4 regions of the Streptomyces sp. NPDC047525 genome follow, and region 1 is predicted to be linked to each of the others. Evidence: riboswitches for the same ligand, from Rfam matches in the RefSeq annotation. Region 1 holds a riboswitch; each other region holds the start of a gene.
The links. Region 1 has a riboswitch for cyclic di-AMP ahead of ABZ833_RS03585 (C40 family peptidase). Riboswitches for the same ligand answer to the same signal wherever they lie in the genome.
Positions count from the first base shown of each region.

Region 2: another riboswitch for cyclic di-AMP. It lies ahead of ABZ833_RS23050 (transglycosylase family protein); the one in region 1 lies ahead of ABZ833_RS03585 (C40 family peptidase).
Region 3: another riboswitch for cyclic di-AMP. It lies ahead of ABZ833_RS08930 (LysM peptidoglycan-binding domain-containing protein); the one in region 1 lies ahead of ABZ833_RS03585 (C40 family peptidase).
Region 4: another riboswitch for cyclic di-AMP. It lies ahead of ABZ833_RS31785 (NlpC/P60 family protein); the one in region 1 lies ahead of ABZ833_RS03585 (C40 family peptidase).

Region 1 is NZ_JBEYTL010000001.1:744,347-747,833, forward strand. It holds gene ABZ833_RS03570 (amidase) at 1-155, opposite strand, end outside; gene ABZ833_RS03575 (ATP-dependent Clp protease proteolytic subunit) at 525-1,160, shown strand; gene ABZ833_RS03580 (hypothetical protein) at 1,168-1,476, shown strand; cyclic di-AMP (ydaO/yuaA leader) riboswitch at 1,832-2,004, shown strand; gene ABZ833_RS03585 (C40 family peptidase) at 2,008-2,481, shown strand; gene ABZ833_RS03590 (DUF6328 family protein) at 2,621-3,181, shown strand; gene ABZ833_RS03595 (LysE family translocator) at 3,159-3,487, opposite strand, start outside.
Region 2 is NZ_JBEYTL010000007.1:475,710-479,196, forward strand. It holds gene ABZ833_RS23040 (cytochrome P450) at 1-220, shown strand, start outside; gene ABZ833_RS23045 (transglycosylase family protein) at 357-1,349, shown strand; cyclic di-AMP (ydaO/yuaA leader) riboswitch at 1,531-1,722, shown strand; gene ABZ833_RS23050 (transglycosylase family protein) at 1,726-2,430, shown strand; gene eno (phosphopyruvate hydratase) at 2,696-3,487, shown strand, end outside.
Region 3 is NZ_JBEYTL010000002.1:907,105-910,591, reverse strand. It holds gene ABZ833_RS08950 (NAD(P)H-binding protein) at 1-148, opposite strand, end outside; gene ABZ833_RS08945 (TetR family transcriptional regulator) at 225-863, shown strand; gene ABZ833_RS08940 (hydrophobic protein) at 1,018-1,188, opposite strand; gene ABZ833_RS08935 (CsbD family protein) at 1,371-1,544, shown strand; cyclic di-AMP (ydaO/yuaA leader) riboswitch at 2,004-2,199, shown strand; gene ABZ833_RS08930 (LysM peptidoglycan-binding domain-containing protein) at 2,203-2,943, shown strand; gene ABZ833_RS08925 (ADP-ribosylation family protein) at 2,940-3,487, opposite strand, start outside.
Region 4 is NZ_JBEYTL010000013.1:70,098-73,584, forward strand. It holds gene ABZ833_RS31780 (hypothetical protein) at 302-655, shown strand; gene ABZ833_RS31785 (NlpC/P60 family protein) at 735-1,952, opposite strand; cyclic di-AMP (ydaO/yuaA leader) riboswitch at 1,960-2,117, opposite strand; gene pcrA (DNA helicase PcrA) at 2,360-3,487, shown strand, end outside.

The DNA.
Region 1 (3,487 bases):
GCCACCAGGGTCACCACGGCGTTCACGGCGCCGTTGACCTGCTCGATCCGGTCCAGGTGCGCCTGGACGACCTCGCGTGCGGACAGCTCGCGGGTGCGGATCCTTGCGGCGAGTTCGCGGGCGGTGAGCCGGACGAGCTCGGCGGCTTCGGGCACTTGCCGCGCGCCCGGGTCTTCAGGGACTTGGCGGGCTCGGTGGGCTCGATGGGCTTCAGGACTCATACGACGCTTTCGGCTCGGGGGGCTGGTCGGGGCAGCCGGTCGGGGCGGCTGACGGCTCGCGGCTGAGGTCGCGACGAGGCGGAGTATGCCCACGTCACCGCGTCGGCCATCCGGTCCCGCGCGCCGCGGCCCACGCTTTCAGCGAGCGGCTGAACCACGTCGCATCTGTTGACTCCGGCGGATCACGCGAACATGCTCCCCAGACGCCGTTACGTACGTCCTGTACATTTTTTACAGGAAGCCTTCAGGAAGCCTTCAGGAAGCCTTGGGGAGCATCCGACCCCGGCAGAGGAGAGACGCGCCATGAACCGACCCTTCGCCCGCCACGTCCTGCCCGAGTTCACCGAGCGCACCAGCGCGGGCCAGCGGACCCTCGATCCGTACTCGAAGCTGCTGGAGGAGCGCATCGTCTTCCTGGGCACCCCGATCGACGAGACCTCGGCCAACGACGTGATGGCGCAGTTCATGCACCTCGAACACGCGGCGCCGGACCGCGACATCGCGCTCTACATCAACTCCCCCGGCGGCTCGTTCAGCGCGATGACGGCGATCTACGACACGATCCAGTTCGTCACCTGCGACGTGGAGACGACGTGCCTCGGCCAGGCGGCGTCGGCGGCGGCCGTCCTCCTTGCCGCGGGCACCCCCGGCAAGCGGTTCGCGCTGCCCGGCGCCCGCGTGCTGATCCACCAGCCGTCGCTCGCCGAACCGATCCACGGCCAGGCAACCGACTTGGCGATCCAGGCCGACGAACTCCTGCGCACCCGCGCAGCGCTGGAGAGGCTGCTGGTCCAACACACGGGCCAGAGCCCGGAGCGCGTCGCGGCCGACATCGAGCGGGACAAGATCCTCAGCGCCCCCGAGGCCGTCGACTACGGCCTGGTGGACAGGCTCATCACGAGCCGCAAGTCGTCCCTGCGCATCCCGGACGCGCGGTGATCAGCCGATGCTGCCACCCGAACTCCCTCCGCTGCCCGCACTCACCCGCGCCGAGGGCGAGTTGATCGACCGGTATCTCGAAGTGGTCGATCTGGTGGGCCGGATCAACCCCGCCCGCGCCTCGGACACCTACGGCGGACTGCGCGCCGCCCAGGCCCTGATCGGCAGCGCGACCGCCCTGCGGGACGCGCTCACGCTGATGCACCAGCGGGGCGAGAGCGCCGTGTGTGCGCCGACGTTGGCCCGAGCGCTCCGTGTGCTCGACGGGGAGCGTCGTGCGGAACGCGTCACCGTGCCGCCTCCGTCGCCATCCTGAGCATCCGTCACCCCGGCACCTGACGCCCGAACTGTCCGGGGCCGGTCTCAAACGAACCAAACGGGCTACCTCGTTCGGCGTAGACGATCGTCGTCATTTGGGACTTCTTCAGTTGCGTCAGATGTGTACGCGAGTGCCGGAATTACTCGTTCCGGTGCTGGTCGAACGATCGTCGGAGTGCCCGGCCCGATCCCGAATCCGACCTTGTCCACCCGAACGGTTCAGCCGTGAGGAGCCTCACAAAACGCCGTTTCGGCTCGGAATTCGACCCCTTGACGGGTCAAGATCCCTTCCGACGACAAGCCCCCGCCACAGCGGCGGGGCGGTCCGGGCGGACGCCGAGTCCTGCCGCCGCCCGGATGACCGGTCGACATCGGTGCATCGGCAGGAGTGGAGGACCCAGGCATGACGGGTCGGTCCGGAAGGTCCGGACGCCGACCCTTGGGGTGAAGCCGCACACCGCGGCCGGGCAACTTCGCCAGCCCGAATCCGACAGGTCATCCTTCACAGGCGGTTGACGAAGGGTTGCGCATGACCGCGCTGAATCATGTTCCGTCGCTGCTCACCAGGGCCGGTTCCGTATCGGCCCTCACGCTCGCCGTCGTAGGCGGCACCCTCGTGGCCCCAGGGCTCACGTCGGAAGCAGAGGCCGCGACACACGGGACCAAAGCGCTCAGGATCGCTGCCTCCAAGAAGGGCTCTCCGTACGGATACGGAGCTGTGGGGCCGAACCGGTTCGACTGCTCGGGCCTGACGCTCTACTCGTTCAAGCGCACGGGCAAGAAGCTGCCGCGCACCGCCGCGCAGCAGTACAACAAGACCCGCCACGTCTCGGCCTCGAAGCGCTCCCGCGGCGACCTGGTCTTCTTCCACTCCGGCCGGAGCGTCTACCACGTCGGCATCTACGCCGGGAAGGGCAAGATCTGGCACGCGCCCAAGAGGGGGACCGTCGTGCGCCTCGAGAAGATCTGGACGAAGAGCGTCTCGTACGGCCGGGTGCGCTGACAGCCCGTCACCGCCCGTCGACCGCAGACCTGTCGGAGGGCGGCGGCGGTGGCCTCACGGCCGCCGCCGCCGCTCGACCGGCCCTCCGGTCGGCGCGCCCGCCAGGCCTGGGGCGCGTCGACGCGGATACTCGGTCGCCATGTCCGAAAACCACGGTTCCCGCTCCACGGGCGAGTCCTCCGACGCCCGCAACGAGACGACGTTGGAACGCGCCGACCGCAATTTCTCCGAGATCCTCCAGGAACTGCGCGTCACGCAGGCCGGGGTGCAGATCCTCTTCGCGTTCCTGCTGACCCTCGCCTTCACCGAGCGCTTTCCCTCGCTCGACACGGTGCAGCGCACCACGTACGTGACCACGCTGCTCCTCGCGGTCCTGTCCGCCGCGCTGTTCACCGCGCCGGCCGCCGTGCACAGGTCGCTGTTCGGGCAGCACTCCAAGCCCCGGATCGTGCGGGTCTCGTCCCGCCTCGCCGGCATCGGCATGGTGGTCCTGGTGTTCGCGCTCGCCGGTTCCGTACTCCTGGTCGTGGACGTGGCCGTGGGCCGCACCGGCGGGATCATCGCGAGCGCGGGCACGCTGGTGGTGTGCGCGGGCCTGTGGGGTCTGCTTCCCGTTCTGGTGCGCGGCGCGGGCAGGGACCGGGACCCGGAATCGGACACCGGCGCGTCGGACGACGTCAGGCCGTCAGGGCCTCGGTGAGGAGCACCAGGCCGAGGACGCTCAGCGCGAGGCCCGTGCCGCCCTCGATCGCGCGGGCCGTACGCGGCTTGCGCAGCCAGCGGCCGAGACGGTCCACCAGGAGCGCGACGACCGGGAACCACACCAGGGCAAGGGCCACGATGATCGACGCGAGCAGCAGCGTCCTGGGCATCGCGGGGCTGCCCGCGGGCACGAACTGGGGAAGGACGCTGAGGAAGGTGATGGGCGCCTTGGGGTTGAGGGCGTTGGTGAGGAAGCCCTGCCGCAGGCTGCCCCCGGCCGCCGGCTGTTCCACGCCGTCCGGCA
Region 2 (3,487 bases), on a different contig from region 1:
TGGCATTCATTACTGTCTCGGTGCACCGCTCGCCCGGCTCGAAGGGCAGGCCGCCCTCGCGACTCTTCTGCGGCGCCTCCCTGACCTGCGACTCGCGGTGGAACCTGGTGATTTGAGATGGCGCGGCGGGCTCATCATGCGCGGACTCCGCACGCTGCCCGTGGAGTTCACACCCGCACAGCAGAGCAAAGATTCGACCCCGGAAACGACGTTTAGCTGACGGACCGTCAAGACTGTGACTTTCACGTGATCTCCGCTGCATCGACTTGTGACAAGCGTTCGACTGCCGCTACGTTCACCGACGACTCGGCATCCCGTGCCGCAGTCGTCGCTCCAGTCACGCGAAAGGCAACCGCATGATCTCCGGCAATGGTCGTCACCGACGCCCCCGCCAGGCCCCGGCCCTGATCGTCGCGGCAGGAGTCGCAGGATCGGCCATCGCCATCCCGCTGCTCGGCGCCACCAGTGCGAGCGCTGCGGACACCGCCACGTGGGACAAGCTCGCGGAGTGCGAGAGCGGCGGATCCTGGAGCGCGGACGCAGGCAACGGCTACTACGGCGGGCTCCAGCTCTCGCAGCAGGTCTGGGAGGAGTACGGCGGCCTCGACTACGCGCCGAGCGCCGACCAGGCCAGCCGTTCGCAGCAGATCTCCGTCGCCGAGAAGGTTCTTGACGACCAGGGGATCAGTGCCTGGCCCAGCTGTGCGCCGATCGCCGGTCTCACCCAGGACGGCGCCGCCGCCGACGTCGACCCCGGTGCCCCGATCACGACGGTGCCGTCGGACGAGCCGTCGGAGTCGACCGGGCCCGGTGACGGCGAGTCGGCCGAGACGGGCGAGCCGAGTGCGTCGCCGAGCGAGTCGGCCGATCCCTCGGACGACACCAAGTCTTCGGACGAGCCCTCGGCGAAGCCTTCCGAGAAGCCCGACGCCGACGACGAGACGCGAGACAAGAATCACGACGAGTCGGGTGAGCCGGGCAAGTCGGATGAGTCGGATGAGTCCGACGACTCGGGCAAGTCCGGTCAGAATGACGAGGCTTCACCCGCTCCCACCGCCCCCGCCGGTGAGGGCGAGGGCCGCCACCGCGGCGACAGCGCGGACGACAAGGCCTCCGACGGCACCACTCGCGAGGGTTCGGGCCGGCACGCGTCCCGTGGCGACGAGCGTCAGAAGGACGGCTCCGACGGGACGTACACGGTTCGGTCCGGAGACAGCCTCTGGGTCATCGCGGACGACCTCGACGTGAAGGGCGGGTGGGCCGAGCTGTACGAGGAGAACGAGAAGTCGGTCGGCTCCGACCCCGATCTCATCCTTCCCGGTCAGAGCCTCGATTTGGGCGAAAAGTAGGGGTAGTTGGCGAGTCGCTTTGCGCTTGATGTCCCAATTGGCGCAAGTGAGACATGGGTCTCAGAAGCCCTGATCGTCTTTGGAAATCGGCCGTTGGCATGACTACGGTCGTGACCGCTCGCCACAGCGGGCCCCGCCGGTCGGTACGCCGAGTCCTGCCAACGGCCGTTCGGGAACAGTCGTCGCGCAAGCGCCGTAGGCAGGAGCGGGGGAACCAAGGTTTCCGCCGGGCCCGGACGTTCAGCATCGCGAGAGCGATGCGGAGAGACGGACGGGAACGGCTAGGGGTTAAGTCGCGCTCAGGAAGCGCGGCCGGGCAACTTCATCGGCCCGAACCCGACAGCTCACCTCGCAGGCGTCGGTGAGGGGATCACTCATGCTGTTTTCCAGCAAGGGCAAGCACCGCCGCCCGTCCAAGGCCACCCGTGTCGCCACGCTCGCCGGCGTCACCGGTGTAGCGGTCGCCGCCCCGCTGATGGCGGCCGGCTCGGCCTCCGCCGCGACCAACTCCGAGTGGGACGCCGTCGCCCAGTGCGAGTCGGGCGGCAACTGGTCCATCAACACCGGCAACGGCTACACGGGCGGACTGCAGTTCTCGTCCTCCACCTGGGCCGCGTACGGCGGCACGAAGTACGCCTCCAGCGCCGACCAGGCCTCCAAGGCCCAGCAGATCGAGATAGGCGAGAAGGTCCTCGCGGGTCAGGGCAAGGGTGCCTGGCCGAGCTGCGGCGTCGGCCTCTCGGGCGCCTCCAACGAGGGTGGCGGTGCGCAGGAGAGCGCCCCGCAGCAGACCCAGGAGCAGCCGAAGAGCCAGCCCAGCGCCCAGACCGAGCAGCCGCAGCAGGCCGCTCCGAAGGCCGAGGCCCCGAAGACCGAGTCCAAGAAGACCGTCGAGACCCCGACCGGCAAGACGGTCAAGAAGGGCGACGGCGAGTACAAGGTCAAGAAGGGTGACACCCTCTCCAAGATCGCCGAGGCGAAGGACGTCAAGGGCGGCTGGCACAAGGTGTACAAGCTCAACGGCGACATCATCGACAACGCCGACATGATCTACCCGGGCCAGCAGCTGCACCTCAGCTAAGCGCTGAGAGCTGAGCGGCGGCGCTTCGGCGGAGGCGCCGCCCGCCCACCCCCGTCCCCACGGGTCCACCCCGTCCCGGTGCGCGTATCCCCCGTACGCACCGGGGCGGGGTTCTTTTTGTCCGCACCGCTTTGTTCCGTTCGGAAACTTTTTGCTCTCGGTTTGTCCACAGGACGGTCGCTCGGCTGGCTGTTGCCCGGGAGCCGGTTAGGCTCGTGTCCGCGAGGCCAACGCCCCGCGTACCCGCGTCACATCCCAGAAGGAGATGCTCGTGCCGTCCATCGACGTCGTCGTAGCCCGGGAAATCCTGGACTCCCGAGGCAACCCCACGGTCGAGGTCGAGGTCGGCCTCGACGACGGCAGCACGGGTCGTGCCGCCGTTCCGTCCGGTGCTTCCACCGGTGCTTTCGAGGCCATCGAACTCCGTGACGGTGACCCCAACCGTTACCAGGGCAAGGGCGTGGAGAAGGCCGTCCTCGCCGTCATCGAGCAGATCGGCCCGGAGCTCGTCGGGTACGACGCGACCGAGCAGCGCCTGATCGACCAGGCGATGTTCGACCTCGACGCCACCGACAACAAGGGCTCGCTCGGCGCCAACGCCATCCTCGGCGTCTCGCTCGCCGTCGCGCACGCCGCGTCGGAGGCCTCCGACCTCCCGCTCTTCCGCTACCTCGGCGGCCCGAACGCGCACCTGCTGCCCGTTCCGATGATGAACATCCTGAACGGCGGGTCGCACGCCGACTCGAACGTCGACATCCAGGAGTTCATGATCGCGCCGATCGGCGCCGAGTCGTTCTCCGAGGCCCTGCGCTGGGGCACCGAGGTCTACCACACGCTGAAGAAGGTCCTGAAGGACAAGGGCCTCTCCACCGGCCTGGGCGACGAGGGCGGCTTCGCCCCGAACCTGGACTCCAACCGCGCCGCGCTCGACCTCATCCTCGAGGCCATCAAGCAGGCCGGTTACGTCCCCGGCGAGCAGGTCGCGCTCGCGCTCGACGTCGCCGCGTCCGAGTTCTACAAGGACGGCAAGTACGAGTTCGAGGGCAAGTCCCGCTCG
Region 3 (3,487 bases), on a different contig from region 1:
CGTCGGCGACGGCGACAGTGAGGGCGGGTCGCGGGGTGAGTGAGCCGGGGCGACGGGTCACGGCGACGACCTCGTGGCCGGCGGCGATGGCTTGGTCGGTGAGGTGGCGGCCGGTCGGTCCGTTGGCGCCGAAGACTGCGATGCGCATGGTGTCGGGACATCCCTTCGTGTGGTTCCTGGAACGCCCTTGACTGTCCCGATCCGTGTGCGCAGGCTCAACGCTGATGAATAACGAAGCCCCTGCTCCAGCCCGCACGCGAGGCCGCCCCCGCGGCAATCCGCCGACCCGTGAATCGATCGTCTCGGCCGCCCGTGCGCTGTTCTTGGAGCGCGGCTACCGACGTACCACTCTGCGTGCGGTGGCAGGAGCCGCCGGAGTCGATCCGGCGCTGATCGCCTACCACTTCGGCTCGAAGAAGGGGCTGTTCGCGGATGTGATGCAGTTCCAGTGCGCCAACGCGCTGACGGTGGACCATGTCCTCGGCGGTGACCCGACCACCCTTCCCGAGCGTCTGATCGACGCGGTGACGGGTCTGTGGGAGGACGCCGATTTCCTGGCGCTCACCGCCCAGGGCGACGAGGCCGCCGAGGTGATCCGTGAATACCTGGAACGCGAGTTGCTGGCCCGGCTTGTTGAATTTCTCGGCGGCCAGGACGCGACCGCCCGCGCCACCGCCGTGACGACGATCCTCGGCGGCCTGATCTACACCCGCTACCTCAACCCGCTCCCCACCCCCGCCGCCCTCACCCCGTCCGAGGCCCGCCACGTCCTGGTCCCCGCGCTGCGCGCGGCCCTGACCCCCAGGCCACGCACCGCGTCGCCCCGGGCCGACGGACGGCTGGGAGCGCGGTCTTCGGCGTAGCGAGGGTGCGACCGGAGAACGGCGAAGGGGTGGGCCCGGCCGTCCCAGGCCAGGCCCACCCCTCAGGCACGCACGCCACCGCCCGTGGCGCCGCGCCGCTCTTTGGTTGGCGCACTCAGGTGCGCGTCACCGTGTTGTCGCATTCAGGTGCGCGTCACCATCGGTACCAGCGGCCCTTGCGGCCGCCGCTCGCAGCGGGCCTGATCACGAAGCCGAGCAGCCACACCACCAGCAGGATGACCGCGACCCACCACAACGCCTTCAGCGCGAATCCCGCACCGAAGAGGAGCAGGGCCAGAAGAAGTACCACGATAAGGGGAACCATTGTTATCAACCTCCAGACGACCGTGTGCTCCCATCCCTGCCGCGCAAACACACAAGAAGCCTGTTTCCCACACAGGTTGAAGGGATCCGATCCCGATCGCGGTCATGATGTTTGGCGGGCAGCTGAGCGGCCAGACGTACCGACAGAACATGACGTCGATGCCAAGGGAGCGTGAGCGGACCATGACCGCCAACGAGAAGGCCAAGGCGAAGACCGAACAGGCCGGCGGCGCAGCCGCGCAAGCCATCGGACGCGCGGTGGGCAACGAAAGCCTTACTGCCAAGGGGCACGCCCTGCAGATGAAGGGCGACGCACGCGAGGCCAAGGAAAAGACCAAGGACATCGGCAAGCATTAACACCCTTTCCACTGCACGTCGTTGGGGCGGCCCCTCCTTGGGGCCGCCCCAACGGCGTTTGGTCAAACGGAAGAAGACAACGGAAGCGGCGGCCGGTCATCACCCGCCCATGAACCGCCGTCGGCCCTCACCTGGGGCGATCAAACTGCTGTTGATGACGATACGCCCGTTTTGACACGAAGAACGACCTCCGCAATATGTCCGTCTTTGAGTTAGAAAGCCACTCCTTTATGTCATTGGCGGAGTATATGCAGTCGTCCCCAATTCAGTGAAACGGGTCACACCGGCAGCCGATCCCGCAGGAGCCACTGAGCGCATTTCCGTTCCACGCAAAGAAAGTTGGGCTTTTCGATCAAAGAGGGCAACGGGCTCCGGTCGACGGCGGCCGGGCCTCGCACATTTCTATTTGAATTCTGGCCTTGTTCGGTCCGGTCTTTCTCGCCTAACGTCACCGTCAATCCGGACGGAACGCCGAATCCTGCCGCTGTCCGGAAACCCTCCACCCACTCACATACGCCCGGCAGGAGCGGGGGACCCAGGTAAGCCGCCGATCCGGATTCCGGAACGGCTCGGGGTGAAGTCGCCTTTGCAGTGCGACCGGACATCTCCCGTCCGAACCCGACAGCTCACCTCGTAGGCGACGGAGAGGAAATTCGTCATGCCTGCAAAGGGAAAGCACCGCCGTCCCAAGTCCAACTCGCTCACCCGGGGTATCGCCGCCGCAGGCACGGGCGGGGCCGTGCTCGTTCTCCCGGTGCTCGGCGCGACCACCGCCGGCGCGGCGGAGGCGGCCGCGGCCGCCAAGCCCGCCGCGGCCCCGAAGACCTACGTCGTCGTCGCGGGCGACACCCTCTCCAAGATCGCCCGAGAGCACTCCGTGAGCGGCAGCTGGAAGAAGCTGTACGAGGACAACCGCAGCGCCCTCGGCGACGACCCGAAGCTGATTCGCCCCGGTGTCCGGCTCACCCTCGACAAGGAGGACTCGGGCAAGCCCTCCAAGGCATCCGGCGAGCGGGCGGACCGCTCCGAGCGCAAGGACGCGGTCGAGCCCGCAGCCGCCCCGGCGAAGAAGTCCTACGCCAACAACCTCGACGGCTGGATCAAGGAGTCGCTCGACATCATGGCCGAGCGCGGCATCCCCGGCTCCTACGAGGGCATCCACCGCAACGTCATGCGCGAGTCCTCCGGCAACCCGCTGGCCATCAACAACTGGGACTCCAACGCCACCGCCGGAACTCCCTCCAAGGGGCTCCTGCAGGTCATCGCCCCCACGTTCTCCGCGTACCACGTGCCCGGGACGTCACTGGACAGCTACGACCCGGTCGCCAACATCACCGCCGCCTGCAACTACGCGGCCGACCGGTACGGCTCGATCGACAACGTGAACGGCCCGTACTAGACCTGATCCCTGTTCGTCTGAAGGACGTCCACCTGCGGCAGAGAACGGTGCCGATGGTGGGCGTCCGCCGTCTCCGCGAGCCTGGGGCGGCCCAGCGCGCGATAGGCCGTGACGAGGAGTTCGTTCGCCAGTGCCTCGCGCGCCGGGTCGCCTGCGGACGCCCAGTGCAGGTCGCGGCCCAGCAGAAGGGCCTCCGTCGGGTCGCCCGCCGAGCAGCGGCGGCGGGCCTCCTCCAGGGACTCCCCCAGGGACTCGGCGTCGTCGAACAGGCCGTACATGTACGTCGCGAACTTGTACTCGTCGGCCCCGTTGTGGGCCGGGCGGCCCAGCGCGGAATCGCCCGACGCGAGTGCGCCGGCGCCGTCGAGCGTGGTGATCCGGTCGGGGTCCACGGGCGGGACCGCCGTGTCGTACGCCCTGGAGTAGGCGAGGCCCGTCTCGGTGCGCTCACCTGTCTCGACGGCGGTCAGCGCATCACGCAGCAGGCCCAGGCGCGAGCGACGGGCCGACACCTCGTCGTCGTCCTGCACGTCGTCGTCGAGGT
Region 4 (3,487 bases), on a different contig from region 1:
TCCGGCGGCGGCCCGCACAGGGGGAGCGGACCGCCGCCGGATTCTCGGCGGTGGTGTCCGACTGCCGCCCCTGGTCCGGGCGGCGGTGGGGAGCCGGGCACCTGACGAAGGACGCTAAACCTGGGCGTCACGGGTTGGTGACGGAATGTGCGCAACTGACGGAAGTGTTCTGGAAGGTGACCGTAGGTGACTGCGCCATTCGCCGGGCCGCACGTCCTTCGCGTACGCGCGTGACCGATGCGGCGCTTGTGCCCCACCTGGCTACGGAGTGGTGATAAGGCCCCGGCTAGGCTCCGGAACCATGGACGTTCTCACCCATCTCTTCGTCGGCCTGCACATCATCGGCATCGCCTCCCTCCTGGGCGGCTTCCTCACCCAGATGAAGCAGATGGGCCAGGGCACGGCCCGCTTCAACCCGGCGATGCTGCACGGCGCGCTGACGATGCTCGTCACGGGCGTCATCCTGGTGGGCCTCAACCAGGCGGACGACAACCCGGTCAACAACCTCAAGATCGGCATCAAGATGGCCGTGCTGATCGTGATCCTCGCGCTGGTCTATGTGAAACGGGACGAGGAGAAGGTGGACAAGGGGATGTTCGGCGCCGTCGGGCTGCTGACCGTCGTGAACATCTTCATCGCGGTGCTGTGGACCTGAGCCGACCCGCGGAAGCAAAGAGATGGCCCTCCACGCGCGCGTGGAGGGCCATTTTCTTGTGCTGCGTCTCGTGTGACGGTTACGCGGGCCGCACCACGCTGTGGATCGGCATGTAGTAGATCGACTCGACGCGGACGTTCGCGCCCGGCTTCGGGGCGTGGATCATCTTGCCGTCGCCGATGTAGATGCCCACGTGGCTGATGTCGTCGTAGAAGAAGACCAGGTCACCCGGCTTGGCGTCGGCGGTCTTCACGGTCGTGCCGACCTTCACCTGGTCCCACGTCGTACGCGGCAGGGAGATCCCCGCGGCCTTCCACGCGTCCTGGGTGAGCCCGGAGCAGTCGTAGGAGTCGGGGCCGGTGGCGCCCCACACGTACGGCTTGCCGATCTGCGCCTCTGCGAAGTTGATGACCTTCGCGGCCTTCGTCGCGTAACCGCTGTCCGTGTCGCCGGAGCCGGAGCCGGAGCCGGATCCGGAACCCGTGCCGCCGGAGCCGGTGTCGGAACCGGAGCCGGAGTCAGGGGTCTCCTTGTTCTCCTCGCGCTCCTTCGCCGCGGCCTCTTCCGCCGCCTTGCGCTTGGCCTCCGCCTCGGCCTCCTGCTTGCGGGCCAGCTCGGCGGCCTTGCGCTTGGCCGCCTCTTCCTTCTTCTTCTCGATCGCCGCGAGCCGCGCCTTCTCCTCGGCGGTCAGCTCCGAGAGCATCGTGCGCGCCTGGCCCAGCTTCTTCTGGACGGTCTGCTTGCTCGTCCTGAGATCGTCCCGCGAGTCGCTCAGCGTCTCCAGGCTCTTGGCGGCCTTGGTGCGCTGCTTCGTCGCCGAGGCCTGCTCCGTCTGGTAGTCGTCGACGGCCTTCTTCTGGCGCGCGGTCAGCCGGTCCGACAGGTGATTCTGGTCGAAGTACCCCTGCGGGTCGTCGGCGAGCATCATCGTGGCGGTCTCGGAGACGGCGCCGGTGCGGTACTGGGCGGCGGCGAACGCGCCCAGCTCCTGGCGGGCCTCGTTCAGCTTGTCGGTGCGCTTGGCCACGTCGTCGAGAAGGGTGTCGACCTTCTTGCGCTGCTTGTCGGTGCGCTCCTTGGCCGAGTTGTACTTCTGCGTGGCCACGCCCGCCTGGTGGTAGAGGTCGTCGACCTTTTTCTGGACCTCTTCGAGGCTGGGCTTCTGCGGCGCGGACGGTGCGGCTTGCGCGCTCTGTGACAGGAGAGCCACGGAGGTGAGGGCCGCCGTCGTGATGCCGAGGGCGGGGGTGGCGCGTAGGCCGGCAATGCGGGTCCGCGGCTTGCGGTGCGACGCCAAGGGAGGCGACTCCTTCCGTAGACCGCCTACCGGGTTAGCTGTCGGGTTCGGGCGGATGGTTCCGGAAGGTTGCCCTACAGTCCCGTACTTCGTACGGGACCGATTCACCCCAAGTTCTTGGTGGGTCCCCGGTTCCGAGGAGATCGAACTCGGCGGAGGCCACCCGTTCCCGGCGGGGTTCGCCGGTGGGAGTACGAGCGGCCCGCGGAGCACGCTAGCCAACTCGTGTGGTCCGTGTGAAGGTTGATGTTCGATATGCCCGATACATTTTCGTTACTTTACGAAGCTCTTGACGCGGGCACGCCGTGCCATGGCGGAGCGTGACCGTTCGCGCTCGGGGCGTAGGCATGTGACGTGGCCGGAACCCGGGGCGGGTTGTCAGTGGGGCCGCCTAGACTCGGGAGGCGATGAGCAGCCTCTTTGATGACAGCTTCCTGGCGGACCTCAAGCCCTCGCGGGCTTCGGAGGAAGAGCACCCGCCGCCGCCCGAGGACAGTGCCCCGGAGTCCATTCCGGATGATCTGTTCGACGGGAAGTTCGACGCGCCCGCACCCCGGGACACGCACTATCGCGGCGGCGCCCCGCGCCCCGTGATCGACCCGGCGGCCCTGCTCGACGGGCTGAACGAGAACCAGCGCGCGGCCGTCGTGCACGCGGACGCCCCGCTGCTCATCGTCGCCGGCGCGGGCTCGGGCAAGACCCGGGTCCTGACGCACCGCATCGCGTATCTCCTGGCCGAGCGGCACGTGCACCCGGGGCAGATCCTGGCGATCACGTTCACGAACAAGGCCGCGGGCGAGATGAAGGAGCGCGTCGAGCAGCTCGTGGGGCCGCGGGCCAACGCGATGTGGGTGTCGACGTTCCACAGCGCTTGCGTGCGGATACTGCGCCGCGAGTCGAAGACGATCGGCTTCACCTCCTCCTTCTCGATCTACGACGCCGCCGACTCCAAGCGCCTGATGGCACTGGTCTGCCGCGATCTGGACATCGACCCGAAGAAGTTCCCGCCGAAGTCCTTCAGCGCCAAGATCTCGAACCTGAAGAACGAGCTGATCGACGAGGAGACCTTCGCAGGCCAGGCCGCCGACGGCTTCGAGAAGACGCTCGCCCAGGCGTACGCGATGTACCAGTCGCGCCTGCGCGAGGCGAACGCCCTCGACTTCGACGACCTGATCATGACGACGGTCAACATGTTCCGCGCGTTCCCGGACGTCGCCGAGCACTACCGCCGCCGCTTCCGGCACGTGATGGTCGACGAGTACCAGGACACGAACCACGCCCAGTACGCCCTGGTGCGCGAGCTGGTTGGCCCTTCCGGGGGCGAGGGTGACGACCCCGCCGAGCTGTGCGTCGTGGGTGACGCGGACCAGTCGATCTACGCCTTCCGTGGCGCCACGATCCGCAACATCCTCCAGTTCGAGGAGGACTACCCGAACGCGACGACGATCCTCCTGGAGCAGAACTACCGCTCCACGCAGACGATCCTGACCGCGGCCAACGCCGTCATCGAGCGCAACGAAAGCCGCCGCCCCAAG